Regions from separate parts of the Blautia sp. HCN-1074 genome, predicted to be linked through region 3. Evidence: riboswitches for the same ligand, from Rfam matches in the RefSeq annotation. Region 3 holds a riboswitch; each other region holds the start of a gene.

Region 1 (6,472 bases), on a different contig from region 3:
CCAATCTTTGCAGTAACTATATCAGAATCTGCGCCCTGATATTTCTTGCCATCTACGGAACAAACACCCACTACTTTGTAAGAGTATTCTGTTCCTGGTTCTACATCTTCATCTGTCCAGAGAATCTTTGTTGTCTTTTTAATCTGCTTGTACTCTGTATCTGATGTAGCTTTACGATATACCAGATAATAATCTGTGTTCTCTGCTCTATCCCATGACAGATCAATAGAGTTCTTCTGGACTTCTGCTGTTAAACTTGTAACCTTATTAGGCTTGATTACCGTCCAAACTGCATTGACTGTAATATCTGCGGTAACTTTTGAGAAATCCTTGTCCCATGATAATTCATATCCATTTCTATTGATAAATGGATATTCTGCTGCATCACCAGATTTTACTTTTTCTGTCTTAACAATCTTGCCACGATCTTTAAATGTAACGGTGTATTTATTTGTTTCTGATGGACTTACAATGATTGTTGTGTTACCGCCGCCGTTATCTTTCTTTGTCCATACTGCATTGATTACCATATCTTCTTGGATATTGGTATAGTCAGCATCCCATGAAAGTGTGTAGCCATCTTTTGCTGATAATGTTGGTGGTGTTGCATTCTGTCCCTTTGTTACATATTCTGTTTTCTGAGTACGTCCATTATCCTTGAATATTACCTTGTAATCTGCTGATATAAACTTAATATTATTTGCTTTTGCATATGATTCTGCCGCACTGTCTTTGTATCCGTAAATAGTAAGATTACGGCAATATTTAAACACATCTGAACCAATGTAAGTAACTGATTTTGGAATAGAGATTTTTGTTAAATCATAGCAATTATAAAATGCATTATCGTCAATTTCTGTAACTTTTTCTGGCACTGAAAATTCTGTCAAATTCGTATTTGCAAAAGCACCATTGGGTATGTTGGTTATATTTTGCGGATAATTAAATGAAGTAATACCTGTACCTTCAAATGCTTCACTTTCTATGCTTGTAATTGTAGATGGTAATGTGATTTCTGTTAAATTACTGCAACTGCAAAAAGCCTGGTAGCCTATCGTTTCTACTCCTTCAGGAATTGTAACTTTCTTAACCGCATTACTTCCTAACTCAGGAATACTCTTCAAACTTAATGGGAATATAATTTCGGCGTTACAACCTCCAAATGCAACATTTCCTAGCGATGTAAGTTTACTTGGTAATACGATTTTTTCCAAAGATGTGCAACCAGAAAATGCGGCATTTCCTATTGTTGTTATTGAGTCTGAAAAAGCAATATTAGTTAATGCAGTACAATTTTCAAATGCATAATCTTCAATTCTTTTTACAGAATTCGGTATTTTCAATTCTTTTAATGTGGAACATTTAGATAATGCATCCCAGCCTATTACCTCTAAAGTATCTGGCAATATAATACTTTCCACATTAGTAAATCCAGAAAAAGATCCGTCCCCTAAATATGTTATATTCCCATTAAAAATAATTTTCTTAATTTTACTCTTATCTATGGATGACCAATCAATAGCAGCGTCATATGTTTCGCCTGTACCTGTAATTGTTATCGTATCACCATCTATTGTTGCCGTTGCATTATCGCCAACTTTTATTGCAGGTTTCTCTGGACGATTATCATAATTTGGTGTTACTTTTACTGATACATGATCTCCATTTACATTAGTTGCAAAAACATAAATGTCTACCGCATCTTCATCTGGAATGTCTACAGTTATCCATTTTCCACTGTCAACATCAATTTCTCCATCCTGCCTTTCGGAATCATATACAGGTTGTTCACTATCTTTTCCTACACACTCTGCATAATATGTAACATCTTTGTTAGATGTGCACCAAAAACGATACTCGTAATGTCCATTCCAATATTGTTCATTTTCATCAATTTGTAAATTTATGGCAGACAATTTAGGAATAGTTTCTGTCTTTGTTGCATTGCATCTCCAACAAGTATATTTAATTTCGCCTTCCTCTGTTTCTGTTGCTTGTTTAGTTATTACTCCGTTATTCCACTTATGACCATATGCAGGAATTTCTTCTTTACTTGATTCATCTATTACTCCGCAAATATTGCATTTGTTAGCTTTTATTCCTTTTTCTGTACAGGTTGGTTCCTTTATTGTTTCTTTTTCAGAACTTAATTCATGCTCATTCTCTTTTATAAATTCAAATGTAATTTGATTTTTTTGATCCGCACTTAACGAATCATAATACTTTTTTGCATATGAACAACTATAACTTATTATTTTTGTTAGGTTTCGGCATCCTCTAAATGCATCTGAAAATAACTCTGTTTTAGCTCCATTAATCGTTATTGTTGTTAAACGCCAACAATTATCAAAGGCAGTAGAACTTATACATGAAACATTTTCTGGTATCGAAATTTCTGTGAGAAGTTTGCAATTTTCAAACATCATTCCGGGTATACTTGCAGAAAATCCCTTTTCAAAATTGACTTTTCTTAAATTGGTACAATTTCTAAAAGCTCCACTTATATCAAAACCATCATCTTTAATCTCTTTTAAAGAAGCAGGCAATGTAATTTCTGTTAGACTATTGCAATTAGAAAAAGCACCTACACCCAATGTTTTCAAATTCGATGGTAAGATAATTTCTTTTAAATTTTTACAATTATTAAAAGATTCATCTCCTAATCTTTTTAATGAAGAAGGTAAATCTATTTCTTCAAGATTATCACAGTCCAAAAATATTTCATCTGGAATATCAGTTAAACAATCTGGTAAAATGACATTTTTTAAACTATCACAATTTCCAAAACATCTTCTACCAATAGATTTAATATTTTCTGGTATAGTTATCTCCGTTAATCCACAATCATCGAAACTATAATCTCCTAATTCTTCCAATTCATCAGGTAAAATAATTGCTTCGATATTACATCCCCCAAAAGCATAATCACCAATTTTTTTAATCGAAGATCCCAATGATATATTGACAGAATTAAAGTCATCATATTTTGTATATCCATATAAAAAATAATTTCCTACACTTGTAACTTTATCAGAAATAATTATCTTCTTTATAATAATATTTCCACCTGGATTTTGCAATTTTGTAAATGGATTTTTTTTCTCACCTGAATTTGAATCCCATCCATCCTCCATATAATCCCACATATCACCAGTACCAGAAATAGTGGCAGTCCCTGTAGAATAATCAAAATCAACCCAAACATTATCACCCATTTGTACATGAGTTTCTGTTGGTTCTTCCCCCTCACCAACAGCATCCGTATCAAACTGATCCACATCATCATTCTCTACTTCTGGCACATCTTCTGCATCATCACTGAACTGTACAGTATCTTGTCCCATACCATCAGAAAAATCCGCTGCACTTGCCACAGTAAATGGTTCTATAATCATCGTACTGGCAAGCAAAAAAGCTAACACTTTCTTCTTCATTCTGTCATCCTCTTTTCTCTGTTTCTTTTAAAAAAGACATTACCCCAAACATACTTGAAGCAATGTCTTAATTATCATAGTTGCAACTGGCTGTCATACATTCGCTTAGACCCTGTAGTTTTGCGTCACCAGATTTCTCTGGCTATGCCGTATTTGATTGTATAATACATTTCACATAAAATTCACAATTTGATTATACTACTGCTATATGTAATGTGCAATTTTTTTGTCGTAATACTTCGACATTTTGTATTTACTATCACATTTCTGTAATACTTACATTATATTCGTTATTACGAAGATATTCAAGTATAAGAATCTATTTTATGGTAATAATATCAAATATCTTTGAAGGAACAGCCATGATAGATTACAGCCCATTCTGGGAAACATTAAAGAAAACAAATGAAAATTGGTATACTTTGACAAGCAAGCATCATATGTCTCATAGCACTTTGCATCGTCTTAAACATAATCAAGACATCTCTATGAAGACTGTTAATGACTTGTGCCGTATTCTGCACTGTCAGATACAGGATATTTGTGTCTATGTTCCTTCTGATGAAGATCAACCTCTATGATAATATATCATGCTCTCAGAACGCTTCTCAAACCTTGTATTTCGCTTTATAATGGAGTTTTATGTACCATATGAAGATTTCCTCATATGTGAATCATTCGTTCTTAAAATTTAATATACGTGTTTATGGGGGCGGTAGTTTTACATTAAAGATTACCGCTCGGCAGCAGCCATATAAAACGTAAAAAAATAGGCATACCAAGGATTGTATCTCCCTGATATGCCTATAATTATCTCAGTATATTACGCACTGCTTTCCAAGCATAATATTAAACATCCAACTCCATATACATCGGATCATTTTTAGCGATCTCCGCCCGTCTTTCTTTCTTCATAAATTCCAAAAATGGATTGAATAAATTCCTCTCATAAAATCTTTTCGCTTTTTTATCAGCATACAATATTATATATCTAATAGTTGCATATTCCTGCGAAATTTTCACACAACGGCTTATCACATCACACATAATCGAATCACTTAAATAACGATGCTCATCAGGATTCTCTTCTTCTTGCGATTCTACATCCATATGCATTTTTTGATATCTTTCGTCTACTGCAAAAACATCTATTTTTAATGCAGGAATAGTCTGCATATGATTTGTTTGTTCAAAAAATATCCCTGATGCAGCTAACGAATATACAGCGATTATATCTCCTGTTTTTTTATCTACTACTTTATATGGTAAGCCCTCATCAGTATCTATCATTTTTTCTTTTATTCCATAAATATTTACCTCATGTATGAGTTCCTTATGAAAAAAATGATCTAACTTTTTATTTCCACAGGAAAAAGCTTGAAGTTTACCTAAATCTTCAAGCTTAATCAAACTGTGTTCATATTCTACTTGTTCACCGTACGCATAACTCATTTATTTTTTCACAGATGTTACCTTGTCAACTTTAGATTTCCTGTTAAATCTCCTCAGAGCATCTGCACTTGAAAAAGCTTTCTTTGTGAAAAAATCGGATGCTTTATTACTGTCTAAAACAAACGCACCAGTTATAGGTTTAGATATAGCTGCCATTGTATCATCCCTTTCTTTTTTGATATTATTAATGTTGTTCATATAAATATCTCCTTTTTATAGTTACATTAATACCTACACAAAAGTTACGATATTTATATATTCTATCTATTCCTACACTTAATATACCATGAACGTAAGTTGTTTTCAATAATTGTTATTTTTTTAACATGCTATATTAATACGGTTCTACTCGCACCGTAAGCAGTTTCTCATATATGTATTCCGGTATCTTATCTCTGTATTTTGACACCGTAATTGCAATGTCACATTCTTTGAACTTCTTATAATCTGCAAATGCTTCTTCTATTGTATCCCTATATGGTAAATCAATTATATCTTCTGTACCAAAATAAGTAATCTGTCCGTAATATTTATTGACTTTACCATTGTATCTTACTCCAAGAGGCAGCACATTGTCTGGTGTTTCACCATCTTTATAATGCTTTTTACTGTTAGCAAGTAATGTATTTAACCCTTGTGGCAGAATACAGATTGTCTTTGAAGAATATATCTTACTTCCATTACCAAATAAATCCTTGTCTACAGCCATTGATTCGCCTGGTACTTTATAATACAATTCCAAGTATCTCTTGACGAACAACTGCGGATTATCTTTCCATTCTTGACACATTTCAACATCATCATAACACTTGTGCGCACTCTCACTGTTATTTTCACCTTTACATCGACTGGAAATAGAACCATACGCAGTCATTGCTTGATTCTTGGCATTGTTGACATACTCAATATATTCCTGCTCATAGCCTAATTCTTGCCATGTAATCTTACCTGCTTTCAGATTTCTAAAATCCTTATCAGAAACATAGAGCAGATTCTTATACCAATTATCATCAAAGTCACCATTCTTATGCCATATCTTATGTCTGAATTTATACGGTTTCAGAAAACTTCTTGCTACTAATTCTTCAGAGCTGGTTTCTCTCTTCCAAGTTTCAATTATCGTTTTCCCAGTCTTTTTCCCTCTAACTTTTTCTTCTATTCGTTCTATCTCATAAACTGTATAATGGCATTGCCCCTGTTTGTGTTCATAAAATTTATTCTTATTTGGGTTTCTATGGTTATTTACGCATCTTCCGTAATTAGATATCCAATAGTTTTCTGTCTGCGGTACTCTTACAAATACTTCAAACGCACTGATTAATTTATATTTAATTGGATATTCTACAGGCAGCATATCTGTTAGTGGTATCTCTGCCAGATTTTTATTTTCATCAAGAATATATTGCATCTTCATTTTTGTATTATTTAATTCCATTACTTCTCTAATCCTTTCTCATCTATATTATTATCAGCAGCAGTTGTCCTGTCAGCCATTGGACACCACTCAGGGATTGTCTCAGGTAAGTTATCCTCGCCCAGTTTACCCATCAGATTTGTTCTATTTCTATTGTCACAATAATACATTT
Region 2 (6,472 bases), on a different contig from region 3:
AACCTCATACAGATGGTCAAAAGAAAGATTCTGGCAAACCCCTTTCAGTGTGTGTGCACCGCGGAAAGCATCTTCATAATTTTTATTTTCCAATGCCTGTTTTAACTGTAGATAACTCTGGTCTTCAAGGAACTTTAATGTAAATCTCCGAATCAGTGCTTCGCTGTGAAGGCGTCCCAGGACAGCTTTATAGTTTCCTCCAATAGCTTCATAGCACTCTCGCATTGTCATATTTTAGTCCTCCTGTCAATTGTATTCCACTAATTCATGAACCTCTGCTAATCAATTATATACATACCTTAAAATCGTTTTTATAACTTCATCAATCACAATCGGCTTTGACAAATGTGCGTTCATTCCGGCATCCAGTGATGCCTGAACATCTTCTGCAAATGAATTAGCTGTCATTGCTATAATAGGAATGTTTTTTCCATCCGGTCTGTCATTCATTGCCCTGATTGCTTTTGTCGCTTCATAACCATTCATTTCAGGCATCATGACATCCATCAGGATTACATCAAATGTACCTTTCGGATGATTTCTGAAAATCTCAACAGCATTCTTTCCATCCACAGCTCTTTCTACATTCATCCCGAACTCTTCCAACTGCACGGCAGCAATCTCTGCATTTAGTTCATTATCCTCTGCAAGAAGGACATTCACACCTGTAAGATTCACCTTTTCAGAAATACCTGTGTCTGACTTATTACATTTCTTATCTGTAATTTCCAAAGGAATATCCACAGTAAATGTGGTTCCCTCATGCTTTTTACTCTGCACGGAAATGGTTCCACCCATCATATCTACATACTTCTTTACGATAGCCATCCCCAGTCCAACTCCATGGTACTGCGTTCTCACACCGGAATCTTCCTGTGCAAATTCCTCAAAAACTTCTTTTGTAAATTCCTCACTCATGCCAATACCAGTATCCGAAATGCGGTAACGCATATTTATATATCCATCCCCGCCCTTTTCCTGACACCGGGCTTCAAATGTAATCGTCCCTCCATCCGGAGTGAATTTCACGGCATTGCTCAGAATATTGACCAGCACATCACGCAGGCGTGCAGGATCCACAAGTACATTTGGAATCTTTGCTTCTTCACGCTGAATCTTAAAGTTGATATCCCTGTTCGTAAGAAAACCTTTTGTAATATCCAATGCAGAATCTGTAATGTTTTTCACATCCGCCGGTACCGGATTGTAATTCACTTTTCCACTTTCGATGCGGGTCAGATCTAATATATCATTGATCAGCGACAGTAAATGCTCTGAGCTTTCGTCAATCTTTTCCAGACAATTTTTCACTTTGTCTGACGGATTGTTTTTCATTGCAATACCGGTAAATCCTATGATTGCATTCATCGGTGTCCTCATATCATGGGACATATGTGACAGAAATGCTGTTTTTGCCTTGTCTGCAGCCTGTGCATGCTCTGCCAATTCCGCCATTTTCTCAGCTTTCTCCTGGGCCGTCTTCTGAGCTTTTTTTCTTGCACTGAGACGCACCATTATCACAGCCATAGCAGTCAGCAGCCATCCAAAAATAAGAAGAACCCAAACAGTAACAGCAGGATGCAGACGTATCCAGTCAACAAATGTCAGCTCTGTTGCTTTGTATGTGGTATACTGTGCTGCAAGATCTTCAACAAGATTTGGGGGCATGGCATACATTGCTTTCGTCAGAATACCAGCCAGCGCATGATTCTCAGTTGATGAAATTACCATGCGGTAGGTGAATGTAGGCTGTTCCAGCAGAGTATATGTCATGGTGCCCGTAGTGTCACTGTTCACAAACGCCTGTGCCATGTAATAGTAGACGAAGGCAGCATCTGCTTTACCCTCACGGACAGCTTCCATCATTTCCTGTCGGGTACTGCACATCAGTTTTTCTGCACCGGGTGCCATTGCATCTTCAATTGAATTTGATGCTGTCTGGTCAACAGTAGTAACAACATTAATTTTTCCATCAAAGTCACGCCGTGTCACCCTTGCCAGCTGCATCGTAATGAAAGGTGCAGTAATCCCCCATTTTTTCGTCTCAGCATAGTTATCTGTTTCCAGGCGCGCATCGATGCTCATATCTGTGGTTTCCTTATTTTTCTGATAAGCAATATACTCATCTCTGGTGGCAGGTGTAAGAAACTCATAGGAAATCCCGGCATAGTCTGCAATTTTCCGGAAGTAATCCGGGATAATACCCTTCATCTCACCATTTTCATTATAAGAATATGGATAACGGGTCGGATCACACAGAACATGAAGCGGATTGTCCTTGGAATACTGTGAAATAATACTTTTTTCTTTCTCCGTATATTCCAGATTCTTAGTTTCTATGCTTTCATAATTTTTATTATAAAGTGTCGTTTTCCAGTCACCCTCAACTGCATTCATCTGGTCGATTGCATAATTGATCTCATTCAGCAATTCTGTATTGCCCTTTTTAACAATGACATAGAAATCGCTGCTGCCAAATTTCTCCACGATTCGCTCATTGTTTGTTTTTCTCAGAGAACTGGTAACAATCGCATCAACTTTTTCGCTCTGAAGGGCTTCATCCATTTCTGTGGTCGTATCAAAATAAGATGGAACATATGTAAATCCTTTGTCGTCTGCAAAATCCGCAAACTCTTCATTCCGGGTGTTTCCGTTCAAAAGCGCCACACGCATACCGTTGTAAGTGCTGTAATTGCCGTCCACAATCGTGCTGTTGTCACTGCGGACGGTCAGCATCCCATAATTGGTTCCGATCGGACGTGAAAAATCAAACTTTTCTTCTCTGTCCGGTGTTTTGCGGGCAGATGTTACCATGTCAATCTCGCCATCTTCAAGCATCTGCTGCATATCATCCCAGCTCTTATCATATCCGACATATTCGTAATCTACATCCCAATAACGGGCCATCAGCCGAAGAAAATCATAGCCATACCCACTGCGGTTGCCTTCTTCATCCATCACATGATAACCATCCATGGCAAAGAAACCGACTTTGACAGTTTCATGCTGCGAACTGTCCTCGGCTGCATATGCAGTCTGGGGAGAAAATATCATACACACGCATACAAAAGCCAGTAATACTGCTACATATTTCTTTGCTCTCGCGATCATATTAAATCTCCTGTCTGTCTGTCTGTCTGTCTGTCTGTCTGTCTGTCTGTCTGTCTGTCTGTCTGTCTGTCAAATATATTTCTCTATACATCTCATTGTCAACCTCCTAATTTAATAAAATTGCACTGCCGTATCAATATCTTCATCTGAATCTGCCGCCCTGACCGGGGCCGCCAGAAACACAACACAAAGAATTGTCTTACAGCATTTTCTGTTTTAAAACCAATTGTAAAGTATGCCACTGTGGATAATTGTAGGAAACATAAAACTTCAAATCACTGTCTTCTCTTGGTATCGCAACCGTATTTTCAGCATTTTCATCAAAACTCTTTTTAACCGTTACAGCCGCCATATTGTACTTCCAGACAGTATCTGTTAAATCATAGCCCAGGTCTTCGGCAGCATTCGTATTTTGCATCACATGAAAAATCATATCAATTTCTCCATCATGCAACGCTTTTTGCATATCCTCTTGTGAATCATACCACTTGATATAAAATTTCAAAGTCTGCCCTTCCAGGCAGTTTTGTGCAAGCTGGATGTAATCCGTGATCAGGCCGCTCACTTTTCCGGTTTCTGTATCAAGAGTACTGACCCCGCCATCGTTTATCAAATAACCGATTTTGATTGCTCCATGCTCTGACAGCCATTTCTGTTCTTCTCCCGTCAGAAAATATACCCTGTCCACTGATAGAAACTGCTTATGCAGTTCATCTGCATAATAAGGATCATCATCTGTGATCCTTCTCATAGCATTATCCAGCTCTGTCTTTAAATCAGAATAACTCTGGCCGATTGCAAAATATATTTTTGAACTTCCGATATTCGTTAAGGCCGCCATTCCGTACCCACCCAGACGGGAATCCTCTAACGATACAAAACCGTCAATTTCTCCGTCTGCAATTTTCTTTAAAGCATCTTCATTATTTGAAACATTGACATGCTGTATATGCAGATTATATTTCTTTTCCCACTCGTTCAATACCATTTCCGGCAGGTAATCCATAAGCACTCCAATCTTTTTCCCATTGAAAGATGCAGTGTCAGAGGATGAGATGTCTGTATGATCGGGTTTTACGTAGATACAATATCTTTCATCTCCCATTGGAATACCGAAAAAAAGCATATTCTCTGCCCGTTCCTCCGTATAAGAGATTCCTTCTATAATATCCAGCTCATCATTTTTTAATTTGTCAAAACAATTTTCCCATGTACAATCTACATATTCATAGTTCCACCCGGTATAACCTGCGATTTTCTGCAGATATTCATAGCCGTATCCGCTTCTTTTTCCATTTTCATTTATCTTATCATATGTATCATCCGGTACACCAATCCTGACAATTTTCTCTTTCTGACTTTCTGCTGCAAAAGCATAGACCGGACAGACTGAAAAAAGGATGCAAATACACAATATAAAAATGATACCCCTTTGCAATACTGATTTATTCATTTTCATATATTTCTCTCTCCCAGTAAAATTATTATAGTTACGCCTATGAAATAACACGTTACTGTTCACTCCGTGCCCAGTAACACGCTTCGCGATGCACAGAATTTATGCTAATCGCATAAATTCGCGCTGTATGTCTCGGGATTTTGGCATATACATGCCAAAACGCCTCGCGGAATAGTGGCATGTGAACAGTAACAATAACACCACAAAAAAGCACTGTCAGACAAACAGTGCACCTCATTTTATGCAACTGGCTGCCATTTTACAGGCCCTGTAGCTTTGCGTCCCAGACTTTCATCTGGTTTGCCGATTTCCTTATTATAGATATAGCTTTTAAACTTATGCAAAAAAACTGATTTTATTATACTATAGCGCTCTACTGTACACAAGAAAACATTACCGTTTTAACGCCTGAAAACAAAAAAAGAACAGCCGATATATATACTCGAACTGTTCTTCTACTTCCGAAGTCCACGAAGCATTGACATTACTGTTTCCTGCTCATTTGCATTCAGATCGTTCCATATCCCTAGAACTTCTTTCTGTTTTTCTGTCAGATTCTCTAAATTACCTTCCTGAAAAAACTGCGATAATCTGTATTTACTGATATCACGCTTTTCACATAAAGATGTTATTTTATCCGCAATATGCTTCTCTATCTGCAAGTGACTATACTTCATTTCCTCTACTACATATCTTCATTGTATATGTATTAGGGGAAAATACTAATTATCAATTTGGCAAACATACAATTCCATCAAAAAACATATTTGTAAATAAAAAATGAAGATACTTTCGTTTCCGCAAAAGTCATTTTCGCTTATATCATCTCCATAATATCACAGTCAATAGTATTTGTCACATAAAAGTTGTGAAAACCAGTGGGTATAAAGTAGAAGTCTCCAGGCTCTTTTGGAAACTCAGATGGAACAACCTGTAATAGGTATCCATCCGATAGTAACTTTCCGTATATTCCTTCCAGATGCCTTTGGCCTCTGTAGTATGGAATCCATCAGAATGTTCTTTGAAGAATTTCTGCATATTTGCTACCTGTAAAATACCGTCATAGAAATTCTCAAAATAAACATCCTGCCGATAAATTCCCACAATGGTAGCACCCAAATGAATATTTCTCAAAACAAACTGAAATGCTTCATCTATCTGCTCCCAAAGCGGACCGGTATATTCTCTACGGTCAACAAATACTGCTTTCGTTGTACCTTTGAACACACCACATTGTGTTGCAACATGAAGTCCTCTGTTGCCAGTCAAAATAGCAAAAGCATTAGACGGATACTCTTTTCCATCACGCTCAATCAAAATGCCCCAGGAGCGCAACTGCTGTCTGCCCTCAAAAATCTCTACCACAATAACAGTTTTACCACCAACCGTCTGTAAAGTGATATCCGGGATGATTTGTGCGTACATCGGCAACCCTCCTTTCTCAGAATTTTATTAGTTTGCAAACCGGAAGTTATAAACATCTTTGCAAATATACCATATCTATTAACTGTACACCACACTCATAAATTGGGTGGTCATAATTGTCCGTAAAGAAATTCGGAATATTGTGAGATCGGACAAATCCGCATTTTTCATAAAACGGTACGGTCAACGGGCTGTCACCTGTTCCAACCTGCAAAATAGAATATTTATCTGCATATTTACTTACAAGGAAGTCAATCAATGCTTTCCCATAGCCCTGTCCTTTATTCTGAGGATCAACTGCAATATTTTTAATTTCAAGTATTCCATTATCTTCATCAGTAACGACACATTCAGCTTTTACATTACCATCTTCAAGTACATACATAGTACCTTTTTCAAGATAGTGATCAATCATATTTTCCTGCTCATCAGCTAATAACAATAATGCTATAAATTGCTTTTTATTCTCATTCACTT
Region 3 (6,472 bases):
TATCTTATCATCATCCACAACCAGCACGGGCAAGTTGACCAGTTCATCAATAGTCTCTGACTTTTCATCCCGCAGACGAAGGAAAATAGTAACGGTAAATCTGCTTCCCTTTCCCAGCTTGCTTTCTACCTTAATGTTTCCATTCATCATATTGACGATATTTCTTGTGATTGCCATTCCCAAACCGGTTCCCTGGATTTCGCTGATGCGTTTATCATCTTCACGAGTAAACGGGTCAAACATAACCTTTTGAAATTCCTCGCTCATTCCCATACCGTTGTCTTGAATCACAAACTCATAGCATCCTATATCCAGGGAAGGCCACTGAAAAAGTCCTTTTTGCGTATAAATTAGCACAAAATAAAGTACATCAATCAACTTTGAGACACTGTATATAGTATGAAAAAACAGTTTTTCAGCGGCGTCCCAGGGAAGTGGTAGGCTTTTCCGTAATAGAAAACAGTATCTTGCCGCCATCTGGGGTATATTTGATGGCATTACTCATAATATTAGTAAATATCTGTTGTACTCTTAAACTGTCTCCTCTTACATATTCATGTTCAATTTTGTTGAGCCGTACTTCAAAATCATGATGGTGAGCTTCAATCTCGGAACGTGTCATTGCGATCAAGTTATCTACCAGTTCAGCCAGATTAAAGTCTTCTTCCGTCAGTTCGATCTTTCCATTTTCAATGCGTGACATATCCAGTACTTCATTAATCAAACCAAGCAGATGACGGCTCGACTTGGTTATTTTTCCAAGGCAATCAATCACACGATCCGGATGATCAATATTTGCTCCGGCAATGGCTGTCATACCAACGATTGCATTCATCGGAGTCCGAATATCATGAGACATATTTGATAAAACCTCTGTCTTTGACCTGTTTGCCTTGTTAGCCGCTTCATAAGCATCCTTCAAAGCAATCCTCGATTCTATCTCCGCAAGTTTTTCCTGAGTGGTATCCTGTGCGATCAACAGCACCTTTTCAAGTACTCCGTCTTTCCAAGACAAAGGAATGAAAGCCATGCTCTTAAAATGCTTTTCATCTTCCGTACAATATTCCAGCTTATAAATATCATCCATGCTTCTAATCATGCCACGGATATGATCTGCTGAAATCACTTTGTCAATCGTTTCATCCTTTGCCACCACTTTATAGCGGGATGCAATCCTCCTGATCAGGTCATGATATGTTCCGTAAGCATCGTATGGTGGCTTTTTTCCGTGCAGACTATAAAACTTATAAGTATCATCTTCCAGATTGCACATAGCAAAACGATTGACCAGACGCATTGTTCCCTGAAGAAGCAGATCCATCGCATCATTCTTACGTGTCAGCTCCAATATGTTTTCCATTTCTTTTCTGGCTTCTGTAATATCCCGGACGAAGATCATTGCATAGCGTGAACCGTCATTTTCTTCTCCTCTCATAAGGACATTACGAACCCAGTGTTCATCACCTTGTATCCGTATTCTGCATTCAAGGTTAATTTCTTTTGAACCTTCACTCAGTTTTTCAACAATAAAATTACGGTTGTAAAAATGAGAAACCGCTTCCTTGTCCTCATCAACAACATAATTATCCAGGTATGCCTGAATCAGTTCATCCCATGTATGGCTCTTTTCAAAAATCTCCAGAAGAGAATCCTCTACTTTTAGTGACTCAAAAGAATTATCCTTTAGATTTACATAATACTCGCAGATATTTCCCTCTGTATAGGCGCGATGAAATGCCTCATTTCTCTGTGCTTTCATCTCGCTCTGCTTTCTCTTGTCAATATTTATGAATGTACCGACAATAAAACGTACTGTTCCGTCCAGACGTCTGGTTGTCTCGGCATTTGCCCGGAACCATTGATAGGAACCATCTTTCATCTTCAAGCGGTATTCACAGTCATATTTCACACTATCTGTTTTGTCTTGAATTGCTTGCTCTAACAGTGCAAGTGTTGCTTCCTTGTCTTCTGGATGTAACAAATCTGACCACGATTCCAGTTTATTTGGGAAATCAAGAATGTCATGATACCCAAGCATCGTGCGAAACTCATGACTCCAGCACACTTCCTTAATATTTCCGCTTTTGTCACAATCAAAATGCCACATCCCAGAATGAATCACGTTATTGATCAGTTTCAGATTCTGCTGCATCCAGTCAATCTGAACAGACAATACCCATACCTGCTTTCCATCATCTGCTATGGCATCTTTCTTGCACATACGGACAAATACAGGTGTGCCATCGCTCATCAGCATCTGTCCTTCTCCACACCCTTGAAGGCGCTGGAACCTGTCGTATTCAAGAAAGGTCTGGTTTTCTCCATATAAAAGATTTCTCAGAGAACCTGATGTTTTCTTTTGAAATTCTTCAAACGTATATCCCAGATTCCTCAACATGTGTGAACTGACCTGTGTAATTGTAAGATTTTCATCATAATATCCTGTCATGAATCCAACAATATTCAGTTCGCTCACTGCATCCTGTACGATTTTTTGACAGTTTTCATTTAACTTTGTATTATCCAGTGAAAAGATATTATTTTCACTTTGCTTTTCTTTATTGAACATTTTTATCCTCCGTATATTCTAAGTCCAACAGGGATGTAAGTACTTCCATTAGTTTATTTATATCAAAAGGCTTTGAAAGATGAGCATTCATTCCTGCTTCAGCACAATATTCTTCATCACTCTTAAAGGCATTGGCAGTCACAGCAATGATCGGAATATTTCTTTTAAAATCCGCAGAATAGCTCCTTCTCCTGCAAGGATACTGTAGTTCTGCCTGTCAGCCTCCTTTTTTATCATCTTTAATCTCCGTTATCTTTTTTACTTAATCTTTCTATTTCTTTTCTCTGTTACTCTATTCAGATAAGCTAAACCATAATAAAAAGCAAAGAAACTACTACTAATTAACCATAGTATCCCTTTGCTATTTCATATGCAACTGGCTGCCATTTTACAGGCCCTATAGCTTTGCGTCACAGACTTTCATCTGTTTTGCTAAAATATTTACTTTCTTTAGTTCTATTATAGCCCCCCGAAAAATATGTCAATTTGTATTTTACAATACGCTCATATAAATGATATAGTAAATCCAACATATTCTCATTCTTTAAATCGTTTAAATGGCACAAAATTAAAAATAAAAACCAGCAAAATGGTTTCGGTTGATTTTCTATTAAATTGGCTGTTATATTCTACCATGTCATCCTGCTTTTGTCTAATTCATTTTCAGATACAAGTAAACAACCTCCCTGCTTATCTCCGTTTTCAGCATACGGTTTTTCACCGATCTTTGGGAATATCTCATCAGCAAAATATTTTGCCCATGATTTTTCCAGCATTCGCTGTTCCCGTTTTGTCAGAAAATGAAAAGAATCTGTAAAAGATAACTGCTGAATAGGTATGAGCTTTTGACGCTTAAATCATGATATAAAACATAAATCTAAAATTCAATGGTTGTTCCGATACTATTTTCTTGACCATATATCCGCCGACTGAACCGTTCTGTTTGGATGTCAGGTTACCGTTGTATCCATCTGTAAGCGGTACACCTAATTCGTTTGCAACCTCGAATTTGAAACGGTCTAACGCACCTTTTGCTTCTGGTACAGCTGCCTGGTTAGAAGATTTTGTGTTTGACATATCAATTTCCTCCTTGGTTGTTGTTTTCATTTTTGATTGTTTTGGTGTTGCAATGCTAGTATATGAAGCTAGAAGAATAATACACTGGAAGTTTTCGTATACTAAGGAAGAGCATGGAAAATTTATTGCAATTTTATATTTTTTACAGTATAATTACATTTAACTACTGAGATTAATCTTTAATTTCAGACAGATATTTGTATCTGTGTATATGTGTGTAACTAAAAGACGAACCGTACAAAGGCGTACATCACATGAACTATCGTGTATGTATGCTTTTTTTTATATAACATTAATTTTTTATTATATAAAACGGTATCTTTAAAGTTCAAAGATGTATCTTCTTTTCTTTACTCACATAAATTCATAAAAAGGAGAGGAAGCCTATGATTAATTCTGTCGCAAATTTCATTAACAAACTGGATGGTCTTGTATGGGGATGGTGGATGATTCTTCTGCTTCTCGGGACTCATATTTTTATGACAGTCCGCACAGGTGTGATCCAGAGAAAAATCGGTACAGCTATCCGATTATCTGTCACGAAAGATACAGGGGCAGAAGGCGAAGTCAGTCAATTTGGTGCACTTACCACTGCTCTCGCTTCTACAATTGGAACCGGAAATATCATTGGTGTGGGAACCGCTATCGCGCTGGGTGGTCCTGGTGCTGTTCTCTGGTGCTGGCTGACAGGCATTTTCGGAATCGCCACGAAATACAGCGAGTCTCTTATCGCTGTCAAATACCGTGTGAAAACGAAAGACGGACGTATGCAGGGCGGTGCCATGTATGCACTGGAACGCGGGTTACATATGAAATGGCTGGCATTGCTTTTTGCATTCTTCGGCGGCTTCGCTTCCTTTGGAATCGGATGTGCTACTCAGGTAAATGCAATTGCAACTGTATGTAATGAGAATCTGAATATCTCTCCGGTTTTTATCGGAATCGCAGTTGCCGCACTGACAGCACTTGTTATCTTTGGCGGCATCAAATCAATCGCAACCGTATGTGAACGCCTGGTTCCGTTCATGGCTTTCTTTTATGTACTTGGATGTCTGATCATTCTGGGAATCAACTATGATTTTATTATTCCGGCAGTAAAAACGATTTGCAAGATGGCATTTACCCCAGGAGCTGCTGCCGGCGGACTGGTTGGACGCGGTATTATGATGGCAATGCAGTACGGAATTGCCAGAGGCCTTTTTTCCAATGAGTCAGGTATGGGTTCTGCCCCTATCGCAGCAGCTGCCGCCCAGACGAGAAATCCTGTACGTCAGGCACTGGTTTCCAGCACCGGAACTTTCTGGGATACCGTTGTTGTATGTCTCATGACAGGTCTGGTTCTCGTCACAAGTATTATGAAAAATCCTTCCATTGATATGGGAAGTATCACAGATGGCGGTGTGCTTACCACTCTGGCATTTCAGCAGATTCCGGTACTTGGTCCGGTGATCCTGGTTGTCGGCATTATTTCTTTTGCTTACTCAACAGTTCTTGGATGGGCTTACTACGGTGAACGATGTGTGGAATATTTTACAGGTAAAAAAGGACTGATTCCTTATCGCGTACTGTATATCGCAGTTGCCGCGATCGCACCGGTTATTTCCCTGAATCTTGTATGGACCGTTGCCGATATCCTGAATGCATTGATGGCAATTCCAAACCTCGTGGCTGTGTTGCTTCTGTCAAATGTGATCGTTGCGGAAACAAGAAAATATATCAATGATCTGGATGCCAGAGATGATATTCCTGTTGAATGACCGCGCGTCGCATTCTCGTTACTTCAGTGATGAGTTAGACGCGCAATTTTTTTGTCAAAAAAAGAACGTATGTTTACAGAATAAGATATCTATGGTACTATTTGTTCATAGCACAAAATAAAAAAACAGTTCAGAGGAGAAGAAAATGCAGACGGTATCCAGTTATGGTGTGGAAATACGAAAACAGAATATCCCAATCCGCCAGACACTGGAAATCTATCGTCAGGCGGTCAGCTATCTGACGGAAATCTATGAACAGGTGTGGGCAGAACTGAAAATGATCCCGGAAGCAAAAAAACGCTTTAATGCAGCAGAACATCTGATTCACACAACGAACAGGAAAGGGATGCGCATATCCAGGATCTGTGCATGGAATACGAGCAGGCTTGCGTATGATGGATCAGGGATAGTCCTGCGTGACTGGAGAAATCACAGCCTCTGCGCATTTCAGACGGGAAAAAGATATAACTGTGACTTGTCAGCTTCTTATAATATCGGGGCCAGATATTTTATCCGTGAACTTTTAAAACCCCTTCCGGCAACGGAAAGGTCTTTGCTGGAGGCAAAAGTCCCTGCAGTAAAGCGTAGAACCTCATGTGTTTATGCAGATCTAAGGGAACTCAGTTCTGAGATGGGACTCTTAATGGCTGCATAGATGCAGGCAGATATACAGCGGACTACCTGTAATGTGGGGACCTGCCATATCTGGCATGGGAAAAAGCGCATATCTGCGCAAACCTAAGTTACAGGCGTATCCGCCGATATTTAGTCTGACGCCTAAAGCGTCTGGAAGCACGTGACTTCAGTCATGTGAGGATATAATTCACATTATTGACAAATAGTTAACTGTCTATTGCTCTTCACAACTGAAACAACAGGCTTACCTGATCTGGTTACAAGCTGTTTTCATCAATAGGCTTCAGAATACAGAACTGTTAAACCGTTATAAAATTTTTTACAAAAAGCAAGTTTCCAAAGTTCACTATATCTTGATGAACTTAGAAACTTGCTTTTATTTTTACACTCAATCTTCCTTTTTATCCAGCAACAGACGGATTTTTGAGACAAA

The links. A riboswitch is a leader RNA that binds a small molecule or an ion and turns the genes downstream of it on or off. The one in region 3 is predicted to bind cyclic di-GMP.
Region 1: linked by a shared signal. The riboswitch ahead of WKT11_RS18380 (leucine-rich repeat protein) and the one ahead of WKT11_RS15875 (PAS domain-containing sensor histidine kinase) in region 3 are both predicted to bind cyclic di-GMP.
Region 2: linked by a shared signal. The riboswitch ahead of WKT11_RS09515 (transporter substrate-binding domain-containing protein) and the one ahead of WKT11_RS15875 (PAS domain-containing sensor histidine kinase) in region 3 are both predicted to bind cyclic di-GMP.

The regions. Positions count from the first base shown of each region.
Region 1 covers NZ_JBBKBP010000033.1:725-7,196, forward strand. The annotation lists gene WKT11_RS18380 (leucine-rich repeat protein) at 1-3,434, opposite strand, end outside; cyclic di-GMP riboswitch class I at 3,513-3,593, opposite strand; gene WKT11_RS18385 (helix-turn-helix domain-containing protein) at 3,797-4,015, shown strand; gene WKT11_RS18390 (hypothetical protein) at 4,284-4,844, opposite strand; gene WKT11_RS18395 (hypothetical protein) at 4,887-5,084, opposite strand; gene WKT11_RS18400 (hypothetical protein) at 5,221-6,321, opposite strand; gene WKT11_RS18405 (hypothetical protein) at 6,321-6,472, opposite strand, start outside.
Region 2 covers NZ_JBBKBP010000009.1:12,292-18,763, reverse strand. The annotation lists gene WKT11_RS09525 (Hpt domain-containing protein) at 1-231, opposite strand, end outside; gene WKT11_RS09520 (hybrid sensor histidine kinase/response regulator) at 283-3,111, opposite strand; gene WKT11_RS09515 (transporter substrate-binding domain-containing protein) at 3,311-4,570, opposite strand; cyclic di-GMP riboswitch class I at 4,810-4,885, opposite strand; gene WKT11_RS09510 (hypothetical protein) at 5,026-5,247, opposite strand; partial or broken gene WKT11_RS20000 (ATP-binding protein) at 5,648-5,917, opposite strand; gene WKT11_RS09500 (GNAT family N-acetyltransferase) at 6,042-6,472, opposite strand, start outside.
Region 3 covers NZ_JBBKBP010000023.1:3,975-10,446, forward strand. The annotation lists gene WKT11_RS15870 (response regulator) at 1-498, opposite strand, end outside; gene WKT11_RS15875 (PAS domain-containing sensor histidine kinase) at 416-2,569, opposite strand; cyclic di-GMP riboswitch class I at 2,938-3,013, opposite strand; gene WKT11_RS15880 (hypothetical protein) at 3,199-3,345, opposite strand; gene WKT11_RS15885 (alpha/beta-type small acid-soluble spore protein) at 3,422-3,646, opposite strand; gene WKT11_RS15890 (alanine/glycine:cation symporter family protein) at 4,033-5,403, shown strand; gene WKT11_RS15895 (hypothetical protein) at 5,549-6,058, shown strand; gene udk (uridine kinase) at 6,428-6,472, opposite strand, start outside.